DNA from 3 places in the Trinickia sp. LjRoot230 genome. Region 1 is predicted to be linked to each of the others. Evidence: predicted binding sites of a transcription regulator. Region 1 holds the regulator's gene; each other region holds the start of a gene.

Region 1 (7,331 bases):
CTTCGCATCGAGTGCGCCGAACGGCTCGTCGAGCAGCAGCACGGAAGGCTCCACCGCCAGCGCACGCGCCAGCGCCACGCGCTGCCGTTGCCCGCCCGACAGTTCGACCGGATAGCGCCCGCCCAACTGCGGAAGCTGGATGAGTTCGAGCAACTCGTGCACCTTCGCGCGAATGGCGGTTGCCGACGGACGTTCGCGACGCGACTTCACGCGCAGCCCGAAGGCAATGTTCTCGAACACCGTCATGTGCCGAAACAGCGCGTAGTGCTGGAACACGAAGCCGACTTGCCGCTCGCGTGCGTCGAGCGCGGCCACATTGCGGCCGTTCAGCACGATATCGCCCGCGTCTGCGGCCTCCAGCCCGGCGATGACACGCAGCAAAGTGGTCTTGCCGCAACCGGACGGGCCGATCAGCGCGGCCAGTTCGCCGCGCTCGAATTGCAACGATATGCCGTCGAGGGCGGTGAAGGCGCCAAAGCGTTTTTGCAGATTGCGAACGGTGATACCCATGAGCGTCCCTTGTTATCGAAGCACATCGCTTGCGGCGGCGGCAGCGGTGGCCGAGGCCAGACGGCGCTCGGCGAAAAATTTCACGGCGAGCGTCGCCAACGCGATGAGCGCCAGCAGCGATGCCACGGCGAACGCGGCAGCGAAGTTGTAGTCGTTGTACAGAATTTCGACGTGTAGCGGCATCGTGTCCGTCATGCCCCGGATGTGGCCCGAGACAACCGACACCGCACCGAACTCGCCCATGGCCCGCGCGTTGCAAAGAATCACGCCGTAGAGCACGCCCCATTTGATGTTCGGCAGCGTCACGCGACGCCAGATCTGCCAGCCGGAGGCGCCGAGCACGCGCGCGGCCTCTTCTTCCTCCTTGCCTTGCGCCTGCATCAGCGGGATCAACTCGCGCGCCACGAATGGGAATGTGACGAAGAGAGTGGCGAGCACGATGCCGGGCACCGCGAACACAATCTGCACGTCGTGTTGCGCAAGCCAGGGACCGAGCCAGCCCTGCGCGCCAAAGAGCAGCACGTAGATCACGCCGGAAATCACCGGCGAAACAGAAAACGGCAGATCGATCAATGTCGTGAGCAACGCACGGCCTCGAAATTCGAACTTTGCGATGGCCCAGGACGCCGCGAGGCCAAAAACGAGATTGAGCGGCACCGCGATGGCCGCCACGCCGAGCGTGAGTGCCATCGCGGCCCGGGCATCGGGTTGCGCGAGCGCATCGAAGTAAAAGTCGACGCCCTTGCTCAGCGCTTGCGCAAACACCGCGACGAGCGGCACCACCAGAAAGAGCCCAAGAAACAGCAGCGCGATGGCGATCAGCGTCCAGCGCACGGCGAGCGCCGGGATGCCGGTGCGGCGCCGTTCGAGCGCAAGCGCGCGCGTATCAGGCGTAGCTCGAGTGTGATGGCGCCGCACACGGAGCGGCTCGACAACGGCAGCGAGTCGGTTCATCGCGACGCTCCTGGCGCGATTACATGCGACACCGACGCAGCGGCCGGCCTCGCGCGGCCGCGCCCCGAACCACTCGTTCGACGCTGCCAATGCCACTGCAGCACGTTGATGGCCAAGAGGATCGCAAACGACGCAACGAGCATCGCGACAGCAAGCGCGGTTGCACCGGCATAGTCGTATTGCTCGAGCTTGGTGATGATGATCAGCGAAGTGACTTCGGACTTCATCGGGATATTGCCGGCGATGAAAATGATGGAACCGTATTCGCCAAGCGCGCGCGCAAACGCCAGCGCGATGCCGGTCAGCAGTGCCGGCACGAGCGCCGGGAGCACCACGCGCACGAACGTCTGCACGCGCGAGGCGCCCAGGCAAGCGGCGGCCTCTTCCTGAGCGGCTTCGAACTCCGCGAGCACCGGCTGAACGGTTCGCACGACGAAGGGCAAGCTGATGAACGTCATCGCAACCAACACGCCGAGCGGCGTGAATGCCACCTTCATGCCGAGAGGTACGAGCCACTGCCCGATCCAGCCGTTTTCGGCGTAGACAGCGGCGAGCGCTATGCCCGCCACGGCTGTCGGCAGCGCGAACGGCAGATCGACGATCGCATCGACGATCTGCTTGCCGGGAAACCGATAACGCACGAGCACCCACGCCACGAGCATGCCGAACCCGCCGTTGATCAGCGCAGCGAGGCCGGCGGCGCCGAACGTCAGCCGATACGAGGCCACCACGCGCGGTGACGCGACGGCCGCGAAAAACCGTGCGCTATCGAGCGTGGCCGCCTTGAAAAAAACGGCGGCAAGCGGGATCAGCACGATCAGGCTCAGATAAGTCAGCGTGAGGCCCAGCGTCATGCCGAAGCCTGGCAACGCGCCGGGCTTGCGAAAAGCGAACGTCGTCATGATTCAGTCCGGGTTGGGTGGCGCTACGGCGCGAATGTCAAACCGCTAGTTCAATGCGGCTGATAGATCGAATCGAAAACGCCGCCATCGGCAAAATGCGTCTTTTGCGCTTGCGTCCACCCGCCGAAGGTTGCATCGACGGTATAGAGCTTGAGCTTTGGAAACCGCGCCGTCAGTTCAGCGGGTACCTTCGTCGAACGCGGGCGATAGAAGTTGCGAGCGGCAATCCGTTGCCCCTCATCGCTATAAAGGAACCGCAAATAGGCTTCGGACAGCTTGCGCGTGCCGCGTTTGGCAACCACTTGGTCGACGACGGCAACCGGCGGCTCGGCGAGAATGCTGGCCGACGGCACGACGATGTCGAACTTGTCGGCGCCGAACTCTTTTTGCACGAGGAACGCCTCGTTTTCCCATGCGATCAGCACATCGCCCAAACCTCGCTGGACAAAGCTGGTTGTCGCGCCGCGCGCGCCTGAATCGAGCACTCCGGCGTTGCGATAAAGCTGGGTGACGAATGCCTTGGCCTGCGCCGCGTCGCCGCCGGGCCGATTGAGCGCAAAGGCCCAAGCCGCCAGGTAGTTCCAGCGCGCGCCACCCGAGGTCTTGGGGTTCGGCGTGACGATCGACACGCCAGGCTTGACCAGATCGTCCCAGTCCTTGATGTGCTTCGGGTTGCCATGGCGCACGAGGAATACGATTGTCGACGTATAAGGCGTCGCGTTATCGGGCAGACGTTTTTGCCAATCGGGCGCAATAAGGCCGCGCGCGGCGAGCACGTCGATGTCGTAGGCGAGCCCGAGGGTCACCACATCGGCTTGCAGACCATCGAGCACCGAGCGCGCCTGTGCGCCCGAGCCACCGTGCGATTGCCGGATTGCGACCGACTCGCCTGTCTGCGCCTTCCACTGCGCGGCAAACGCTTTGTCTATTTCCTGGTAGAGCTCGCGCGTCGGGTCGTACGAGACATTTAGAAGCGTCGTCTGCGCGAGCGCCGGCACAGCCACAGTCGCCCCCAGCACCAGCACCGCTGCGGCGCTCATCTCCCACACGCGCAATGCCCAGCGACGCGCGCCGGACCAACCCGTTCCCCATTTGCTCATTCGAGCCCCTTCGCCGTTCGGCGTTTCTATCCAAGATCGGGCGAGTCTAGCCAATAGGCCTTATATCTGAAACGAATGATTATTCATTTTTTTATACGAAAAACTGCTAAGAGCAACTAGACGGCTAGGGTCGCAACGTTTACTTGAAATCGCGGCGATACTGTATAAAAATACAGCCACCTGTTCATTCATACAGTGAGCCCATGATCAAACTGACAGCACGACAGCAGCAGGTTTTCGACTTGATCCGGCAATCGATCGAGCACAGCGGCTTTCCGCCTACCCGCGCGGAGATCGCGGCCGCGCTTGGCTTCAGCTCGGCCAATTCAGCGGAGGAACACCTGCGCGCGCTGGCGCGTAAAGGGGCGATTGAGCTTGCGGCCGGCGCATCGCGCGGCATTCGGCTTCTGGCGGGTGAGGACGCGCCACGACAATTGACATTGCCGCACGCGGCGCTGATGCAGTTGTCGCTGCCGCTGGTCGGGCGCGTCGCAGCGGGTAGCCCGATCCTGGCTCAGGAGCATATCTCGCAGCACTACGCGTGCGACCCGGCGCTTTTTTCGAGCAAACCGGACTACCTGCTGAAGGTGCGCGGGCTGTCGATGCGTGACGCAGGCATCTTCGATGGCGATCTGCTCGCGGTGCAAAAGCGTAGCGAGGCGAAGGACGGGCAAATCATCGTCGCGCGCATCGGGGACGACGTCACCGTCAAGCGTCTGAAGCGTCGGTCCGACGGCATCGAGTTGATCGCCGAAAACCCTGATTACGAGAACATCTTTGTGAAGGCCGGCACTGCGGATTTCGCGCTCGAAGGCATTGCCGTCGGCCTCATTCGCCCAACCGAATTTTGAATATCACGGGAGTCGTCATGGATCGCCTTGCCCGCCTCATGCCTTTTCGTCGCTTCGGCCGGCTGCGGCATCTGCGCAGCCTCATCGCTTGCCCGCCAATCGATGCATTCCCGTCGGAACCCGCGCTGCCTGCACAACCGGCGACGATGCCCGCGTTTGCGCGCGTATCACTCAACAGCGCCTTGCATGCCGAGGCGGCACGCCGTGCACCGGTACGCGTGTACCATGGCGCTTCGCGCGTCATTTTGGTCGGAACCATCGATGCGGTATGCAGGATGATAGATCGCTGTATCGACGAGGAAAAAGCGGGTTTGCGGCCCGCCACCCTTGGCTAAAGCCGGGGTGCTAGCCCCTATCGGAATAAGCCTCTGGTCCATGATAAAAAACGACAACCCACGTGCCGGACGCCGCCATCCCTTCGCCCTCGTGGCAGGGGTGTTGGTGGCCGTCGTCATTTTTGCCATCGTGGCGTACGCCTATGCGTCGCCCTATCTTGTGCTCGATCGGCTCAAGCGTGCGGCCGATGCGCGCGATGCCGATACGGTCAATCGATATGTCGATTACCCTGCGTTGCAGATCAGCTTAAAACAACAAGTGACCGAACTGTTGGCCCGGCGCATCGATGCCCAAAAGCGGGACCATCCGTTCGCTGCATTAGGTGCGCTCGTCGGCATGGCGCTGATCGGGCCGCTCGTCGACGCATATGCGACACCCGACGGCGTAGCGGCACTGCTCGACGGCATGCCGCCTCGCGGAGAACCTGGCGAGACACCCCCGGCGCCGCCATCTGCACAGCAGGCGCCGGCTGATACAGCACAGTCTAGCTCGGAAGGCGCCCCGCCTGCGCAAGCCGAATCCCAAGCACCGGCACAGCCTCCGCGCGCTGCCGCGGGTTATCGCGCAATCGACGAGTTTGTCGTGACCTACCGCCGTGACGCTGCAAGCCGCCCGTATAGCGTGATCCTGCACCGCGACGGCTGGTTCTCATGGAAGCTCGTTGGCGTCAATTTGAACCAGTGAGCCGAAAGCAAGGCATCGTCGGCAAAACGCGCGGTCAGCTCTCTGTGCCGGCCCCTGCCCCAGCTTGAGCGGGCACTGCCGCTACCGGTTCCTGCTCGTGCGCCGCCGATACAGCGACCAAAATGCTGCATGACACACGGTCGAGCAACAGCGTATTGCCTGACCCCATCCACCACCGCGACAAGCCGCTACGCGTACGGTGCCCCACCACGACAAGATCGACTTTCAAGTCGGCTGCCAGCCGAGCGATCTCATCGATCGGATGTCCGAACGCGAAATGCCCGTGGGCACTCACACCGCGTTCGGCGAGCCAATCCACGCCTTCTTGCAGTATTTCACGCGCCGCATCTTCAAAGCGGCCGCAGGCCACGTCGGTCAGCAGCCCGGCGCTTTGCGCAATGCTCGTTCGCATATCGACGACTGACAGTAAATGCGTCTCGGCCTTGAGATCGAGGGCGAGATCGGCACCGCAGCGCAGTGCCTTGCGGCCTTCGCGCGTGCCGTCATAACAGAGCAGAATCTTGTTGTAACTTGCCATGGTGGCCTCCCTTTTCCGCGTCAACCGCAGACATTCGTTTGAATCATGGTGCGCCGCGATTCGACTTGCAAGAGATGGAAAACGCCTAGTGCGGTCGCGCGAACGCACTCACAAATGGCATGGCGGAACGAGATGCACCGCTTCGATACCATAGAATGAGGTGCCGCGCGTTTGGCATGGCCCTTTCGTCCATCGCTTGTCCATCGTTGTCGCTCCCATGTCGAATAACGCTATCGAATTTTCCGAAGTCAAAAAGCATTACGGTGACAAAACCGTGGTCGATGGCTTGACGTTTCACGTGCGCACCGGCGAATGCTACGGCTTGCTCGGGCCAAATGGCGCAGGTAAAACCACGACGCTCAAGATGCTGCTCGGCATCACCGAGCCGGACACGGGCGCTATCGTGCTGTGCGGCGAAGCAATACCGGCCCGCGCTCGCTTTGCCCGATTGCGGGTGGGCGTGGTCCCGCAGTTCGATAATCTCGATCCCGATTTCACCGTGCGCGAGAATCTGCTCGTGTTTGGCCGCTACTTCGGCTTATCGACCAGCAAGACGCGGGCCATTGTTCCCGATCTGCTCGAATTCGCCCGACTCGAGAGCAAGGCTGACGCACGCGTTGCGGAGTTGTCGGGCGGCATGAAGCGGCGTCTGACACTCGCGCGTGCGCTGATCAACGATCCCGATGTATTGATCATGGATGAGCCGACCACTGGCCTCGACCCGCAGGCGCGGCATTTGATCTGGGAACGGCTACGTTCACTGCTGTCGCGCGGCAAAACCATTTTGCTGACGACCCACTTCATGGAAGAGGCCGAACGTCTTTGCGATCGCCTGTGCATTATCGAAGAAGGGCGCAAGATTGCGGAAGGTGCGCCGGATGCGCTCATTTCAGCCGAGATCGGCTGCGACGTGATCGAGATATACGGGCCGTCCCCCGAGGCGCTGCGCGAGGAACTTGCGCCTTTCGCGGAACGTACCGAAATCAGCGGTGAAACGCTCTTTTGCTACGTGCGCGAGCCAGGCGCAGTCAACACGCGCATCGCTGGGCGGCCCGGGTTGCGCTATTTGCACCGCCCCGCCAACCTTGAAGACGTGTTCCTCCGTTTAACCGGCCGCGAGATGCAAGATGACTGAAAAGCACGCGCAGCGAAGAGACAGCCTGACGATGAGCAGTGCTTCCACCGGCCGCACCACCGCCACGGCAGCCCAGGCAAACCCGCCGCAGCGCACGGGCCGCCGCTTGCGCGTTGCATTGCCGGCGAACGCAACGAATTGGATGGCCGTGTGGCGCCGCAATTATCTTGTCTGGCGCAAACTGGCGCTGGCATCGATGTTCGGCAATCTCGCCGACCCGATGATCTACCTGTTCGGCCTTGGCTTTGGGCTCGGCCTGATGGTCGGAGAAGTCGGTGGTGTGCCTTATATCGCTTTTCTGGCAGCGGGCACCGTGGCCTC
Region 2 (7,331 bases), 880 kb from region 1:
AGCCGATAAACAGACGAAATGCATGGGCTGGCCAGCGAGGTTAGCGACGCGATATAAGATCGCCACCGCCGTCGCCGCCCCCATCCGAGACATCGACGCGATGCCTTTTCATGCATCGCGAAGCGCCACCTGGCTGCCTGATTGGTCGCCGGCGGGTGCTGCCGCTGCTCCGCGCGTCGCCTTACGCGGCGCGGCGAGCGCATGCACGAGCCATCAGGACACGCCATGGGCCAGATCACCCTTTCTCTTCGAGATGAGACCGTCGCCTCGCTGCACAAGGACTTCGAAGCCTTCGTGCGCGTATCGCTCAAGCTCGATCCGCAGTTCGCGACGCCCTCGTTCGAAGACTTCCTGCGCGCCAAGCTGCTCGACAACATGGTGCCGCTCACCGAGCACGCGGTACAGCGCATGCTGCAAGGCGGCCAGTACGCGTGGGCCAAGCGCACGCTGGACAAGGAGTTTCCCGATGTCGTGGCGATCCTCGTGCAACAGGCCGAGGAGCACGGGTTCGCGTTCGCGTACCGGTCGCAGTGGACCTCCGACGAACTCGCGAAGGCGTGCCGCGACTGGGCTGCTGCCATCGTCAAGGAAGCCGGTGGCGACGCCGCCCTTCTCGACCCGCTGGCGGCACAATTCAAGTCGTCAGCGCGAGACATTCAAGCGCTAGAGGAAAAGATGCAAACGCCGGCCTGGCGTCTTGCCGAATCGCTGCGCCAGCGCGTCTACGAAGCGAAGATCGCCTGCGAAACGAGCGTCGGCAGCACCGCGCGCGAGAAGCTCGGCGAGCTGCGCGGCTTGCTCAAGCTCGGGCTCGCCCATGGCTCGTTTCAAAAGCAGGAAGCCCAGCAGATCATGGAGTTCTTGCGGCTGCTCAAGCCCGAAATTTTCGTCGAAGAACCCTACGACATCTTCTCTCGCCTCGCCACGTGGCTGCGCAGCATCTTCATGGTGCCCGCCACGGCATCGCAGCCGCGCCCCGAGCAACGCAGGCAACGGTGAGGCTCGATGCGGCCCGCCGTATAGCTTCGTTCGTCAATCCCACATTTTCTTGAGTTGCGCGGCGATATCGACGCGCGCCTTGGCCGCCGCAGCGCGGCCGGCCTCGCTCGGCGCAGCGGGCGGCACAGCGGCGGGCCAAGCTTCAATCTGAAAATGCGGCAGCAATTGCGCGGGGATAAAACGCGTGCGCGATGCGAACACATGGCGATCGCCATGCTGCGCCTGGTTATGCACGTAAAAACGCTGCGGCACAACGATGTGCAGATCGTCCTTCGCACGCGTCATCGCGACGTAAAGGAGCCGACGCTCTTCATCGAGTTCGCTTTGCGTGCCCGCCCCGAGATCGGAAGGAATGCAGCCGTCCACGCCGTTCAATACGAACACGTTGCGCCATTCCTGGCCCTTCGCCGAATGGATCGTCGAAAGGATCAGGTAGTCCTCGTCGACGAGCGGCGCGCCCGCTTCGCCGCTCGTCGCATCGGGCGGATCGAGCGTCAGTTCAGTCAAAAAGCGCTCTCGCGACGCATACGTCGCAGCTAGGCTCTCCATTTGCAAGATATCGGCATGGCGCATCGCCGCATCGTCGTGCTCGCGCTCGAGATGCGGCTCGTACCAGCGCCGCACCTGCTCGAATTCGGCGGGCCAAGGCGTGCGGGCGCCAGCCAGATCGGCCATCAGCGCGACGAATGACGCCCAGTCGGCCGCAGCCCGCGCCGGCGGCGCGAAGGCAGCCAGAGCATGCGCGAAATCGGGCGCCGGCGCGGCTTCGTCGAGCAGCCGCGCGGCCGTCGCGGGCCCCACGCCCGGCAGCAATTGCGCGACGCGGAATCCCGCCATGCGGTCGCGCCGGTTCTGCGCCCAGCGCAGCACGGCCAGCACGTCCTTCACGTGGCTCGAATCGAGAAACTTCAGCCCCCCGAATTTCACGAAGGGCACGTTACGTCGCGTCAGCTCGATTTCGAGCGCTGCGCTATGGTGAGCCGCCCGAAAAAGCGCGGCCTGCGCTTTGAGCTTGACCCCGGCCTCCCGCGCCGACAACACCTGCTCGACGACGTAACGCGCCTGCTCCAACTCGTCAGCGACATTCACCAGATGCGGGCGCTGGTGCGACGCCCGATCGCTCCATAGGTCTTTGGTGAAGCGCTCCGATGCAAGCCCGATCACCGCGTTCGAGGCAGCCAGGATCGGCACCGTCGAGCGGTAGTTGCGCTCGAGCGTCACGCGGTGCGCTTGCGGCGTGAAGTGCGCCGGAAAATCGAGAATATTGCGCACCGTCGCGCCGCGAAACGAGTAGATGGACTGCGCGTCGTCCCCGACAACCGTCAGCCCCTGCCCATCCGGCTTCATGGCGAGCAGGATCGACGCCTGCAAGCGGTTGGTGTCCTGATACTCGTCGACTAGCACGTGATCGAAACGCGCCGAGAGGTCGGCGGCAATGGCCGGCTCCGCAGCCATGCGCGCCCAATACAGCAGCAGATCGTCGTAATCGAGCACGTTTTGCGTTTGCTTCGCAGCCACGTAGCCGCTAAACAGACGCCGCAATTCTGCCTCCCATTCGCGGCACCACGGGAACGCCGCATCCAGCACATCGGCCAGTGCGTCGCCGGTGTTGACGACGCGCGAATAGACCGCAAGACACGTCCCCTTGGTCGGAAACCGGCGCGCTTTTGCCGATAGGCCCAAGTCATGCCGGACGACGTTAATCAAGTCGGCGCAATCCTCGCGATCGTGGATCGTAAAGGCAGGCGTCAGGCCGATGCGCTCCGCATACTCGCGCAGCAGGCGCGCGCCAATGCCGTGAAACGTGCCCGACCACGTGAGCGCCTGGGCGAAATCCGCGCGCGACGCCAGCGCCGCGCCGGCAATGCGCGTTGCGCGCCGGGTCATTTCCTGCGCCGCTCGGCGCGAGAATGTCAGCAACATGATGCGCCGCGGATCGACGCCCTTGACCACGAGATGGGCCACCCGGTGCGCGAGCGTATTCGTTTTGCCGGAGCCGGCACCGGCAATCACAAGCAGCGGCCCGCTGCGGCCGATGTTTTCGCCCACGCCGTATTCCACGGCCGCGCGCTGCGCGTCGTTGAGTTTGTCGAGATAGGTGGCGTCCGGCGATGGACGTTTAAGCGCAACAGGGGACGAAAGCACGACAAATCCGAACTGAAAATCGAGAGTTCACGCGGGTGGCGCGGCGATGCATACTGTATATCCATACACTGTCTGCCCGCAAGTAAAGCGTTCGGCCTATTCCCGCGGCCGGCCGCATGGCTTAAGATGCGTGCCCTCCTTCGTTCAACCGCCTCGCACATCTGGCCATGGCCAATCTCAATTTCACGCTGACGGGCGAGTACGTCGAATTGCACAATCTGCTCAAGCTGACCGGCCTCGCCGACAGCGGCGGGTCAGCCAAAGCGCTCGTCGCCGGAGGTGCCGTTACCGTCGATGGGCATGTCGAGCTGCGCAAGACCTGCAAAGTCCGCGCGGGCCAGGTGGTGATGTTCGGTGACACCCGCATCGCGGTTCACGAAGCCGTCTGAGCATCGCACCGCGGTCGCGGACAAAGCCGTCCATCGACAGGCGCGCCGCCAGGCAATAAGCTGCTCCTCTTGCTTTCCGATAAAAAGGGCCATCGCGCAGGCATCGTCCTGTCGCACTGGCGCCAAACACCCTACGCGAGGCCTCCGCTTCGTTCAGCCATGCCACAACCCGGTCTCTCGCACGCGGCGAATGCGCCGCCTACCTTCTCGCGCCACGCCGCCGAAACGGCGAGGCTCGCTGCGCCGCTCGCCATCTCGCAGCTTTCGCAAATGGCGATGGGCGTAACCGATACGATCCTGCTCGGCTCGCTGGGCGCCGATGCGCTCGCAGCGGGCGGCCTCGGCGCGGGCCTCTTCTTCGTCATCGTCACACTGCTGCAAGGCATCCTGAGCTCGGTCAGCGTCACGGTCGCGAACGCGCGCGGCGCACAGGCCGAACACCGTGTGCCGCACATTTACTGGACCGGGCTGCTGCTCTCCGCACTGCTCGCCGTGCCGGCGTTCGCGGTACTGTCATTCTCGCAGCCGATCCTGCTCGCATTCGGTGAACCCAGTGCCCTCGCGCGCGACGTCGGCGCCTATACCGGCGTGCTGCGCTGGGCCGCGCTCGGCAGCCTGATCGGCATCGGCATGATGCGTGCGTTCTTGCCGGCCATCGGCGCGGCGAAGCGGCTGCTGTGGATCTCGATTGCGAGCGTCGGCGTCAACGCGGTACTCAACTACGGACTGATTCACGGTGCCTACGGCCTGCCCAGGCTCGGGCTCCTCGGATCTGCCACCGCGACCACGATCACGGTCTGGCTCACGGCCATCGCCCTGGTCGCGCTCTTGCATGGCCGCAAGCGCTATCGGCATTTCGTTGCGGCAGCCCGCCCGAACGTCCCGCTGATCAGCGAGCTGTTTGGCATCGGTTGGCCGGTTGCAATCACATACGGCGTCGAGTCGACGCTCTTTCTCGGCACCGGCCTGATGATCGGCCTGCTCGGCGAAGCCCAGCTTGCCGCGCACCAGATCGCATTGAACGTCGCATCGGTCTCGTTCATGGTCCCGCTCGCGATCGGACAAGCCGCCAACGTGCGCGTGGGCTATTGGATGGGCGCCGGGCAACCGCTGGCGGCGCGCCATGCCGGCTTCGTCGCGCTCGGGCTCGGCGTCGCCTTCATGTCGCTGTCCGGCCTCGTACTCGTCGTCGCGCCGCACGCGATCGTCGGGATCTATCTGCATCTGGACGATCCAGCCAATGCGCAGACCATCCGTATCGCCGCATCGTTGCTCGGCGTAGCGGCGGTATTTCAAATCGTCGACGGAATGCAGGCGGTCGGCTCCGGCTGCCTGCGTGGCCTGAAAGACACGCGCATTCCGATGCTGGCCGCGGCGTTTGGTTATTGGGGCGTGGGTTTTCCGACCGGCTATCTGTTGGCGTTTCATGCCGGTCTCGGCGCGCGCGGGCTTTGGTGGGGGCTTGCAACTGGGCTCGCGAGCGTGGCGCTTTTGATGACCCTGCGGTTCGAACGGATGACTCGGCGAAGCCGACATTCGTAGCGGAGGATCGAAAGCCGGATCGCACGTCGTACACCGCCCGCATTTTTCGCGAGGCTTCTTTTTGCCACCCCGGACAAGCCCCAGCCCCCGCTGCGGGCCACCTTCCCCTAGAATGAGTTTTTCGTGGCAGAGCAAACGACTTCGCTGTGACGCAAAAAACCCTTCCAGCACAACGGAGTCCGCAACGTGGCATCTGAGGCACGGGCGGCTGGCACGCGGCGCACCTGGCATCCGCTGCGCTCGATACAGCGCGTCACGCGTCGCACGCTGGCACGTGCAGGTGCGGTCGCAGTCACCGTCACCGTCACACTCGGGCTGCTAGGGCTGAGCGCTTGCTCGACGCTGCCGCCGGCCACCTCGCTCGATCGACCTGCGACGCACGCGTTGGCGGACCCGCAAGCCACACCGCTCGGCACAGCGCTTACGCCCCTCGTAGCCGCGCATGCGGGCCAATCCGGCTTTCGCCTGCTGACAAACGGCACAGACGCGCTGCAAGCGCGCATTGCACTTGCGCGCGCGGCAACGAAGACCCTCGATCTGCAGTACTACATCGCCGCCGAAGACACGACGGGGCGCCTCTTGCTCGCCGCCGCGCTTTACGCGGCCGAGCGGGGCGTGCGCGTGCGCATGCTCGTCGACGACCTCAATTTCAAGGACAACCGGCGCTTGATGGCCGCGCTCGCGACGCATCCGCTGATCGAAGTGCGCGTCTTCAACCCGTTCGGCGGCACGCGTGGCAGCGTATTTGCGCGCACTGAAGACCTGCTCACGCGCCTCGACCGCTTCACGCGCCGCATGCATAACAAGGCGATGATCGCCGACGGCGCCGTGGCAATCGTCGGCGGACGCAATCTCGGCGATGAATACTTCAGCGCGAGCCCCACCTTGCAGTTTCGCGATCTCGATGCGTTTGCAGCGGGGCCGATCGTGCGCGATGTCTCCCGAAGCTTCGATCTTTTCTGGAACAGCGCGCTCGCTTATCCGATCAGCGCGCTCGACAAACGGCATTACGCTGCCGACGACCTGCGCACCGCCCGCGAAGCGCTGCGCGCGCACTGGCGCGCGCAAGCGGAAACGGTCGGCGCAAAGCCGCTCACGAGCGAGCCGTTGGCCGTCCGGATATCGAAAGAAGAACTCGGTCTTGTGTGGGCGCACGCGCAGTTTCTCGTCGATTCACCGCGCAAAGTCACCGATCCGAACGACACCTACCGCAGCCCGCCGATGCAGCGGCTCGCCGAACTCGTGCGCGGCGCACAGCATGAGGTGCTGATCCTCTCACCTTACGTCGTGCCCCATACTGCCGGCGTGCAGATGCTCGGCGCGCTGACGCGGCGAGGCGTGCATATCACCATCGTCACCAACTCGATGGCGTCGACCGACGCAGTCGCCGTTCACGCAGGCTATGCTCCATATCGCATTCCGTTGCTCCAAAACGGGGTCGAACTCTACGAGTTCCAGCCGCTGCAACAGGAGCATTCGCGCTTGTTTTCCGGCTCCGGTTCTGGCTCGCGCTCGAGCTTGCATGCGAAGGCCTATGTGATCGACCGGCGCATGCTCGTGATCGGTTCGCTGAATTTCGATCCGCGCTCGGCTCACCTGAACACCGAGCTGGCGCTCTTTATCGACAGTCCCGCGCTGGCCGAAGCCGTCGCGTCGCAGATACTGCGCGCCACATCGCCCGATGCGAGCTATCACGTCACGCTCGCCACGCCGGAGGAAAACGCGCGGCTGCGCGCAGAAGGTGCGCCTGTGTCGGGCCTCGTGTGGAGCGCCAACGAAACGGTGGACCACGTGTCGTATCACCGCACCTGGTCGCTCGATCCGCAGGCCGGTTTCCTGCGCAACTTGCTGACGGGGCTATTCTTGTGGCTGCCGATCGATTCGCAACTGTGAACGCCGTTACCGATTCGATCCTTCCTACCGGAGCCGATCATGACCGACGATGTACGCATGGAACGCGATGCGTTCGGCGAAATCGCTGTGCCGAATGCCCGTCTGTGGGGTGCCCAAACGCAGCGTTCACTGGAAAATTTCAAGATTTCGAGCGAAAAGCAATCACCGGAACTCATTAACGCGCTCGCGCTCGTCAAGCGCGCCGCCGCCGAAGTCAACCTGGAGTTGGGTGTGCTCGCCGAAGACAAAGCGCGCGCGATCGTTCTGGCCGCGGATGAAATCATTACCGGCCGTCATGCCGGCGAATTTCCGCTGGCCGTCTGGCAAACGGGCTCGGGCACGCAAACCAACATGAACCTGAAC
Region 3 (7,331 bases), 310 kb from region 1:
GCCACGGGGCAACGCTCTCACTGGACCTAGCCCTATCGAGAGCGGAACCAGTTGAAAGCCTTGCCGGTAAAGGGTTTCAACTCACAGATGGCATATTTGGCGGCTATGTGGTCACCACCCCTATCCGTGAGCGCGATCAAGAGCCCATGTCATGGGATACCGCGCGCCAGGTTCTGGAGAACCGACTGCAGTTCTACCGGCTGGCGATCTCAAACCTGAAGCACGACCCGCGCTACATTGGGCCTCGATATCCGGACACGCCCGAGGAAAAGGCCTACGTGAAAACGGTAACGGAAACACGGGTCCGCGCGAAGCACCCGGAGTTGGCCAAGCAGATCGACGGCGCACGGCAGATCGTGAGATGGCACAACGAGATGGAGGAGCATCGGCGCCATGCAGAGTACGTGCTACAGGAGCAAAAACGCTCAATCGAGCGCGAACAGCAGCGTTCGATTGAGCGTCCCTACCCCGGCCCTAGCCATTAGATGAATTTCCCTGCGGGGAGAAACGCATTCCAACATAATGCGAAGCCTTGTCCAGCAAGGACTTTCAGGCATTTTTCTGCACCGCGATTCAGCGATAACCATAAGAGCTTCCGTGCGCGCACGGTACCAGCACGTTGAACCACTTCGGGGTTCAACGTGCTGGTTCGTGTGTGGCGGGGCGGGCCTGGCGAAGGCGCGTTAAATTGGGCTTTTAATTGAAGTCAACTCCTGTTCATGGACCGGGTTCCACTGATCCTGCCGATTATTCGCCAACGGGAGAACCTAATGCGGCAGCTTCGTCCTCGGACACGGGCCGTCCTACACGAAGTCCGACGTCTGGATCGCTTGACGGGCTGCCGTCCATGTCGGCTACGCCTGGGGTGGCCCGATCTAGGCAGCAGTCTCCAGGGTCTCTTGCAGACCCCGCAATTGGGCGCCGTCTGCTCGCCGAGGTTGGCGGCGGCGCAGCGGCGCATCGGCGCAGCAGCTCATCGACCAGCATGGCATTACCACCCCGACGTGATCCGAAGCCTTCAAGCCGTGGAGCAGTACCGGCTGCGTTGATCGATTCTGACCCAATAGAGGTTTCTCCCCGCAGGCCTGCGGGGAGAAACCTGTAATCGCGCCGAACCGAAGATAAATCGGTGGTCAAACGAATCGTTCGTGGCCGCGTCGTAGCCGGTCGAGCATGACCAGGTTGAGCAGGCGCAGCGCGCTCAACCTCCCCGTCAATATCGCCATCGCGCAAATCGGCGACCCACGCTTGTTGAGGAACTCACCGGAGTATCGCGATCGCTCGAAGCTCAGGCGACGGGCCTCGATGGCGCGGTTTCGGTCTTCAAGCTGGCCGATTCGTGCTTGCCGATTAGTTCGGGCGGGGCGTCCGCCATGGTGCCAACTGTTTTTTTGCTGCGGCCGAACGCGCCGCTGCGCCCCATGTGCCCGGCGCCTAGCCCGCGCGCTTGCCAGCGCGTGCGCGCGAGACGGTTTTCTTCTCACGCATGGCAGTTCTCGGAGTCTGGGGATCAACGGAACAGCCAACCGAGATAAGACGGTTTTCGTTGGAATGCAAAACCCTGTGCCATCGAAAATGCCATGGCAACAGGGTTTTGCAACGGCTCCGGCCTTAGTTGGCGGACTGTACGTAGGCAATGCACAAAGGATCGTTTGTGCACGTCGGGCCGCACGGATGACCTATCCACGGGCTTCCCGGCGGGTGGTGTATTCCTTACGTCGGTTGGCTGTTCCGTTGCTCCCCGAACCCCGATATCATCGTCGCGGTAGGAATGTCCATTACTGGACACCCCCCGCACAGATCCCGGCGTGCGCGATTCGCGCACCGGGCTCCGGCCTCGGGTAGTTGGCGTCAAACCGCACGACCGGCCAGGGGTGAAGGATGCGAGCCTTGGGTATCCACTGCTTCGCAAGCCGTTGCATCTTCGCCCACGTGGTGTCGTCCTTCTGACTGCGGCGCCGTAGCGCCAACCTCCAGAGGTCAATCACGCGTGCGCGCAAGGCCCGCAGCGCAGCGAAGTTGGTCGGCACCGCGTGGTAGTTGAAGTACCCTTGGACCACGCGGCGTAACCAGTCCCCTTGCTCGGGAATCGACTGGTGCCATCTGTGCCGCAACTCATCCTTGATCCCCTTCAGCGCCGTGCGGAGTCGGTCGCTCCGCGTTTTGCGCATGAGCATGAACCTGCCGTCTCTAGCACGGCCGCTGATGTGGGTGAATCCGAGGAAGTTGAACGTCTCGGGTTTGCCCAGCCCTCGGCCGGCTCGGTTGCGGGCCGCAAAGCGCCCGAACTCGATCAGCCGGGTTTTCTCCGGGTGCACCGACAGCCCAAACTGCTCCAGTCGCTGTTGCATGGCCCGCCTGAACCGCTTCGCATCATGTGGTTTATCGAAACCAATCACGACGTCGTCGGCGTATCGGACGATCACGACGTTACCCTCGGCATGGCGCTTACGCCATTGATTTGCCCAGAGGTCGAAGACGTAGTGCAGGTAGATATTCGCCAGCAGCGGCGAGATGACAGACCCTTGCGGTGTCCCCTCGTCGGTGGGCTCGATCACCCCGTCTTCCATCGCTCCCGCCTTCAGCCATTTGCGGATCAGTCGAATCACGCGCTGGTCGCCTATGCGGTGCTCAACGAATCGGGTCAGCCAGTCGTGGTTGACCGTATCGAAGAACCTGCTGATGTCGGCGTCCAGTATCCAGCTCACGCTCGTGCGAGCGATTCCCGTTGCGAGTGCATCCAACGCATCGTGCTGGCTGCGTCGCGGACGAAAACCGTATGAGAAGCCCAGGAAGTCCGTCTCGTAGATCGCATTGAGGACCGCCACCAGCGCGCGCTGGACGATTTTGTCTTCCAGTGCGGCAATGCCCAGCGGTCGCTGTTTTCCATCCGCTTTCGGTATGTACCGCCTGCGACTGGGCAGCGCCCGATAAGCCTGCCGGTGGAGTCGGCCATGCAGGTCTTCGAGATTTCGATCCAGATCTAGCTCATAGTCGTGCCACGTCACGCCATCAACCCCGGCTGCCGCCTTCCGTTTCAGCCAGAAGAACGCCGTCGCCAGTAGGTCGAAGTCGATCAGGTGGAACAACGCCGTGAACCTCTCCTTCTTCCTTTGCCTTGCGGCTTGTCGCACACGGTCCAGCCTCTGGGACACGCTTATCCGGCTCTGCGTCCGGCGCATGCGCGACCAGCCCGTGTTCCCCTTGGCCCCGCCCCTTCGCTCCGCCGGCTCCGCGTCTGGTTGCCCGGATTTGTTCGCCAGCTTCTTCGCTACTATGGGCGAGTCCGACTTCTCCCATTCGTTCGTCATCGGCTTTGGCTCCTCACCTTCCCGATGCGGACCGCTCGACGACACCTCCGTCCGCGGCCAAATAGGAGATCTCCCGGTTCCCGCATAGAGATCGTACTGACATGCCAGGGTCTAAGACCGCGCCGAGTCCGCATGGCGCTTGCGATGGCGCGCCCCGCGGTATTGCCTTCCGCATACAGTAGTACGTCAGCACTCGGGAATGTATCCATTTCGTGGCTCGATGGCTGGCCTATCAGCACCCCTGTCAACGCTTCGCAGCCCGCCTCGCGGCTGACCACGCATGACTCGGGGACATCGTGAATCGCTAGTTCTTGCAATGTCGGGGACTTTCACCCCTTGATCTCTACCGGTCTCCCGGCGCACGTCGCGGTAGGAATGTCCATTACTGGACACCCCCCGCACAGATCCCGGCGTGCGCGATTCGCGCACCGGGCTCCTGCCTCGGGTAGTTGGCGTCAAACCGCACGACCGGCCAGGGGTGAAGGATGCGAGCCTTGGGTATCCACTGCTTCGCAAGCCGTTGCATCTTCGCCCACGTGGTGTCGTCCTTCTGACTGCGGCGCCGTAGCGCCAACCTCCAGAGGTCAATCACGCGTGCGCGCAAGGCCCGCAGCGCAGCGAAGTTGGTCGGCACCGCGTGGTAGTTGAAGTACCCTTGGACCACGCGGCGTAACCAGTCCCCTTGCTCGGGAATCGACTGGTGCCATCTGTGCCGCAACTCATCCTTGATCCCCTTCAGCGCCGTGCGGAGTCGGTCGCTCCGCGTTTTGCGCATGAGCATGAACCTGCCGTCTCTAGCACGGCCGCTGATGTGGGTGAATCCGAGGAAGTTGAACGTCTCGGGTTTGCCCAGCCCTCGGCCGGCTCGGTTGCGGGCCGCAAAGCGCCCGAACTCGATCAGCCGGGTTTTCTCCGGGTGCACCGACAGCCCAAACTGCTCCAGTCGCTGTTGCATGGCCCGCCTGAACCGCTTCGCATCATGTGGTTTATCGAAACCAATCACGACGTCGTCGGCGTATCGGACGATCACGACGTTACCCTCGGCATGGCGCTTACGCCATTGATTTGCCCAGAGGTCGAAGACGTAGTGCAGGTAGATATTCGCCAGCAGCGGCGAGATGACAGACCCTTGCGGTGTCCCCTCGTCGGTGGGCTCGATCACCCCGTCTTCCATCGCTCCCGCCTTCAGCCATTTGCGGATCAGTCGAATCACGCGCTGGTCGCCTATGCGGTGCTCAACGAATCGGGTCAGCCAGTCGTGGTTGACCGTATCGAAGAACCTGCTGATGTCGGCGTCCAGTATCCAGCTCACGCTCGTGCGAGCGATTCCCGTTGCGAGTGCATCCAACGCATCGTGCTGGCTGCGTCGCGGACGAAAACCGTATGAGAAGCCCAGGAAGTCCGTCTCGTAGATCGCATTGAGGACCGCCACCAGCGCGCGCTGGACGATTTTGTCTTCCAGTGCGGCAATGCCCAGCGGTCGCTGTTTTCCATCCGCTTTCGGTATGTACCGCCTGCGACTGGGCAGCGCCCGATAAGCCTGCCGGTGGAGTCGGCCATGCAGGTCTTCGAGATTTCGATCCAGATCTAGCTCATAGTCGTGCCACGTCACGCCATCAACCCCGGCTGCCGCCTTCCGTTTCAGCCAGAAGAACGCCGTCGCCAGTAGGTCGAAGTCGATCAGGTGGAACAACGCCGTGAACCTCTCCTTCTTCCTTTGCCTTGCGGCTTGTCGCACACGGTCCAGCCTCTGGGACACGCTTATCCGGCTCTGCGTCCGGCGCATGCGCGACCAGCCCGTGTTCCCCTTGGCCCCGCCCCTTCGCTCCGCCGGCTCCGCGTCTGGTTGCCCGGATTTGTTCGCCAGCTTCTTCGCTACTATGGGCGAGTCCGACTTCTCCCATTCGTTCGTCATCGGCTTTGGCTCCTCACCTTCCCGATGCGGACCGCTCGACGACACCTCCGTCCGCGGCCAAATAGGAGATCTCCCGGTTCCCGCATAGAGATCGTACTGACATGCCAGGGTCTAAGACCGCGCCGAGTCCGCATGGCGCTTGCGATGGCGCGCCCCGCGGTATTGCCTTCCGCATACAGTAGTACGTCAGCACTCGGGAATGTATCCATTTCGTGGCTCGATGGCTGGCCTATCAGCACCCCTGTCAACGCTTCGCAGCCCGCCTCGCGGCTGACCACGCATGACTCGGGGACATCGTGAATCGCTAGTTCTTGCAATGTCGGGGACTTTCACCCCTTGATCTCTACCGGTCTCCCGGCGCACACTGTACAAATATACAGCTAATGAACGTCCGTGCCGAACGCCATTTCTTCTCCCAACGCCCCCTACTACCTGCTGAATTTCGAGCGCGCGCTCGCGTGGATATCCGAACGCTACAACGATCTTTTCGATGCGCTCGAGCGCGCGTTTCTGATCGAATTCGGCCGTCTGCCGCTAGTGTCACGCGCGCTGCTCGTGCGTATGCTGATGCGCAAGGGCCCGCATTTTCGCGCGAGCAAACTGCGCTACGACGAAATCGGTTGCCCGTTGCAAGCTGCGGCGCCTTTGGTGTCGCTAGGCTGGGTGAACGCGGACACTGCCTTGACGATCGAAGAGTTGTTTCCGCTTGTGACGCGCGCCGAACTGTCAACCCTATTTGGCGACGCCGCGGTACGCAAGCATTGCCGTAAGCCGGAACTGCTCGATGTGCTGCGCGCAACGTATGGGACGGAGGCGCGTCCATATCGGGGCTGGAACACCACAGCCGCAACGCCCGAACGCGTACTGCAAGTGACGATCGCGCCGCTTTGCGACCGACTGCGGCTGATGTTTTTCGGCAATCTGCAGCAGGACTGGTCGGAGTTCGTGTTGGCCGATCTTGGTTTGTTGCGCTACGAGACGGTCGCATTTTCGCAATCGGCCCGCGCGTTTCAGCGGCGCGCGGATATCGATGCCTATCTTTCGCTGCAAGCGTGTCGTGAAGCATTTGATGCATTGATTGCAGGCGATGTGCTCGATGAATCGGCGTTCCTGCGCACACTTTCCGAAGCCGCCGTTACGATTCGCATCGAGAATGCATGGATCGAGATGCGTCGTGCGAAGCTGCTCTATCGCATCGGTTATCGTGCCGAACAACAGCAGGATTGGGACCTCGCACTCGAGATCTACGCGCAGTGCCGATGGCCCGAGGCGCGCTATCGACGCATACGTGTGCTTGAGCGCGGCGGCCGCTACGGTGAGGCATTCACGCTGGGCTTGCAAGTGGGCGGCGAACCGGCAAGCGAGGCCGAGCATCAGCGCGTCATGCGTATGTTGTCCCGGCTCGCGCGGCGGCTCGGCGAGCCAATCGCACGCCGTCCGCCATCGCCAGCGATCGAGCGTGCCGCACTCGTGCTTGCCCGGCCGGCCGAGCCTACGTCGGTCGAACATGTCGTCCGCGCACATCTGCATACGCCACATGCACCGGCGTATTACGTCGAAAATGCGTTGATCAATTCGCTGTTCGGCTTGCTGTGTTGGGACGCAGTGTTTGAGCCGGTGCAAGGTGCCTTCTTTCATCCGTTTCAGCGCGGCCCTGCCGATCTACACGCGCCCGACTTCCACACGCGACGAGCCGAACCTTTCGAACGCTGTCTGGCGCAACTCGATACGGGCGCTTATCGCGACACGATCATTCACCACCTGCACGAGAAGGCCGGCATGCAGTCGCCCTTCGTTTTCTGGGGTGTGTTGAACGACGAGCTCGTTACACTCGCGCTAGCGTGTCTGCCCGCCGCACACCTGAAGCTCTGGTTCATTCGCTTGCTCGACGACATCCGATCGAACCGATCGGGGCTCCCCGATCTGATCCGGTTCTGGCCCGATGAGCGCCGCTATGAACTGATCGAAGTGAAGGGCCCGGGCGACCGGCTGCAGGACAATCAAATTCGTTGGCTCTCTTACTGCGCGCAGCATGGCATGCCGACGCGGGTAGTCGATGTGCGATGGGCTGACGACGCAGCAGATGCGTTGACGGGAGCGAGCGC

Evidence for each region. The regulator LexA, encoded in region 1, represses DNA repair genes until DNA is damaged. The targets are predictions, from matches to a motif close to ACTGTATNNNNATACAGT.
Region 2: the regulator LexA is predicted to act here: its motif matches at 3,197-3,214, upstream of ACSQ20_RS13990 (ATP-dependent helicase).
Region 3: the regulator LexA is predicted to act here: its motif matches at 5,590-5,607, upstream of ACSQ20_RS08815 (VRR-NUC domain-containing protein).

Annotation. Positions count from the first base shown of each region.
Region 1 covers NZ_CAXUQX020000001.1:2,197,895-2,205,225, forward strand. Annotated here, with positions in the region: gene ACSQ20_RS10265 (sulfate/molybdate ABC transporter ATP-binding protein) at 1-510, opposite strand, end outside; gene cysW (sulfate ABC transporter permease subunit CysW) at 523-1,464, opposite strand; gene cysT (sulfate ABC transporter permease subunit CysT) at 1,461-2,366, opposite strand; gene ACSQ20_RS10280 (sulfate ABC transporter substrate-binding protein) at 2,417-3,406, opposite strand; gene lexA (transcriptional repressor LexA) at 3,670-4,317, shown strand; gene ACSQ20_RS10290 (hypothetical protein) at 4,335-4,652, shown strand; gene ACSQ20_RS10295 (DUF2939 domain-containing protein) at 4,693-5,337, shown strand; gene ACSQ20_RS10300 (universal stress protein) at 5,372-5,875, opposite strand; gene nodI (nodulation factor ABC transporter ATP-binding protein NodI) at 6,093-7,010, shown strand; gene ACSQ20_RS10310 (ABC transporter permease) at 7,042-7,331, shown strand, end outside.
Region 2 covers NZ_CAXUQX020000001.1:3,073,300-3,080,630, forward strand. Annotated here, with positions in the region: gene ACSQ20_RS13985 (DUF4088 family protein) at 226-999, shown strand; gene ACSQ20_RS13990 (ATP-dependent helicase) at 1,033-3,144, opposite strand; gene ACSQ20_RS13995 (RNA-binding S4 domain-containing protein) at 3,312-3,533, shown strand; gene ACSQ20_RS14000 (MATE family efflux transporter) at 3,693-5,075, shown strand; gene ACSQ20_RS14005 (phospholipase D family protein) at 5,310-6,968, shown strand; gene fumC (class II fumarate hydratase) at 7,008-7,331, shown strand, end outside.
Region 3 covers NZ_CAXUQX020000001.1:1,884,807-1,892,137, reverse strand. Annotated here, with positions in the region: gene ACSQ20_RS08830 (hypothetical protein) at 1-485, shown strand, start outside; gene ltrA (group II intron reverse transcriptase/maturase) at 1,779-3,311, opposite strand; gene ltrA (group II intron reverse transcriptase/maturase) at 3,694-5,226, opposite strand; gene ACSQ20_RS08815 (VRR-NUC domain-containing protein) at 5,620-7,331, shown strand, end outside.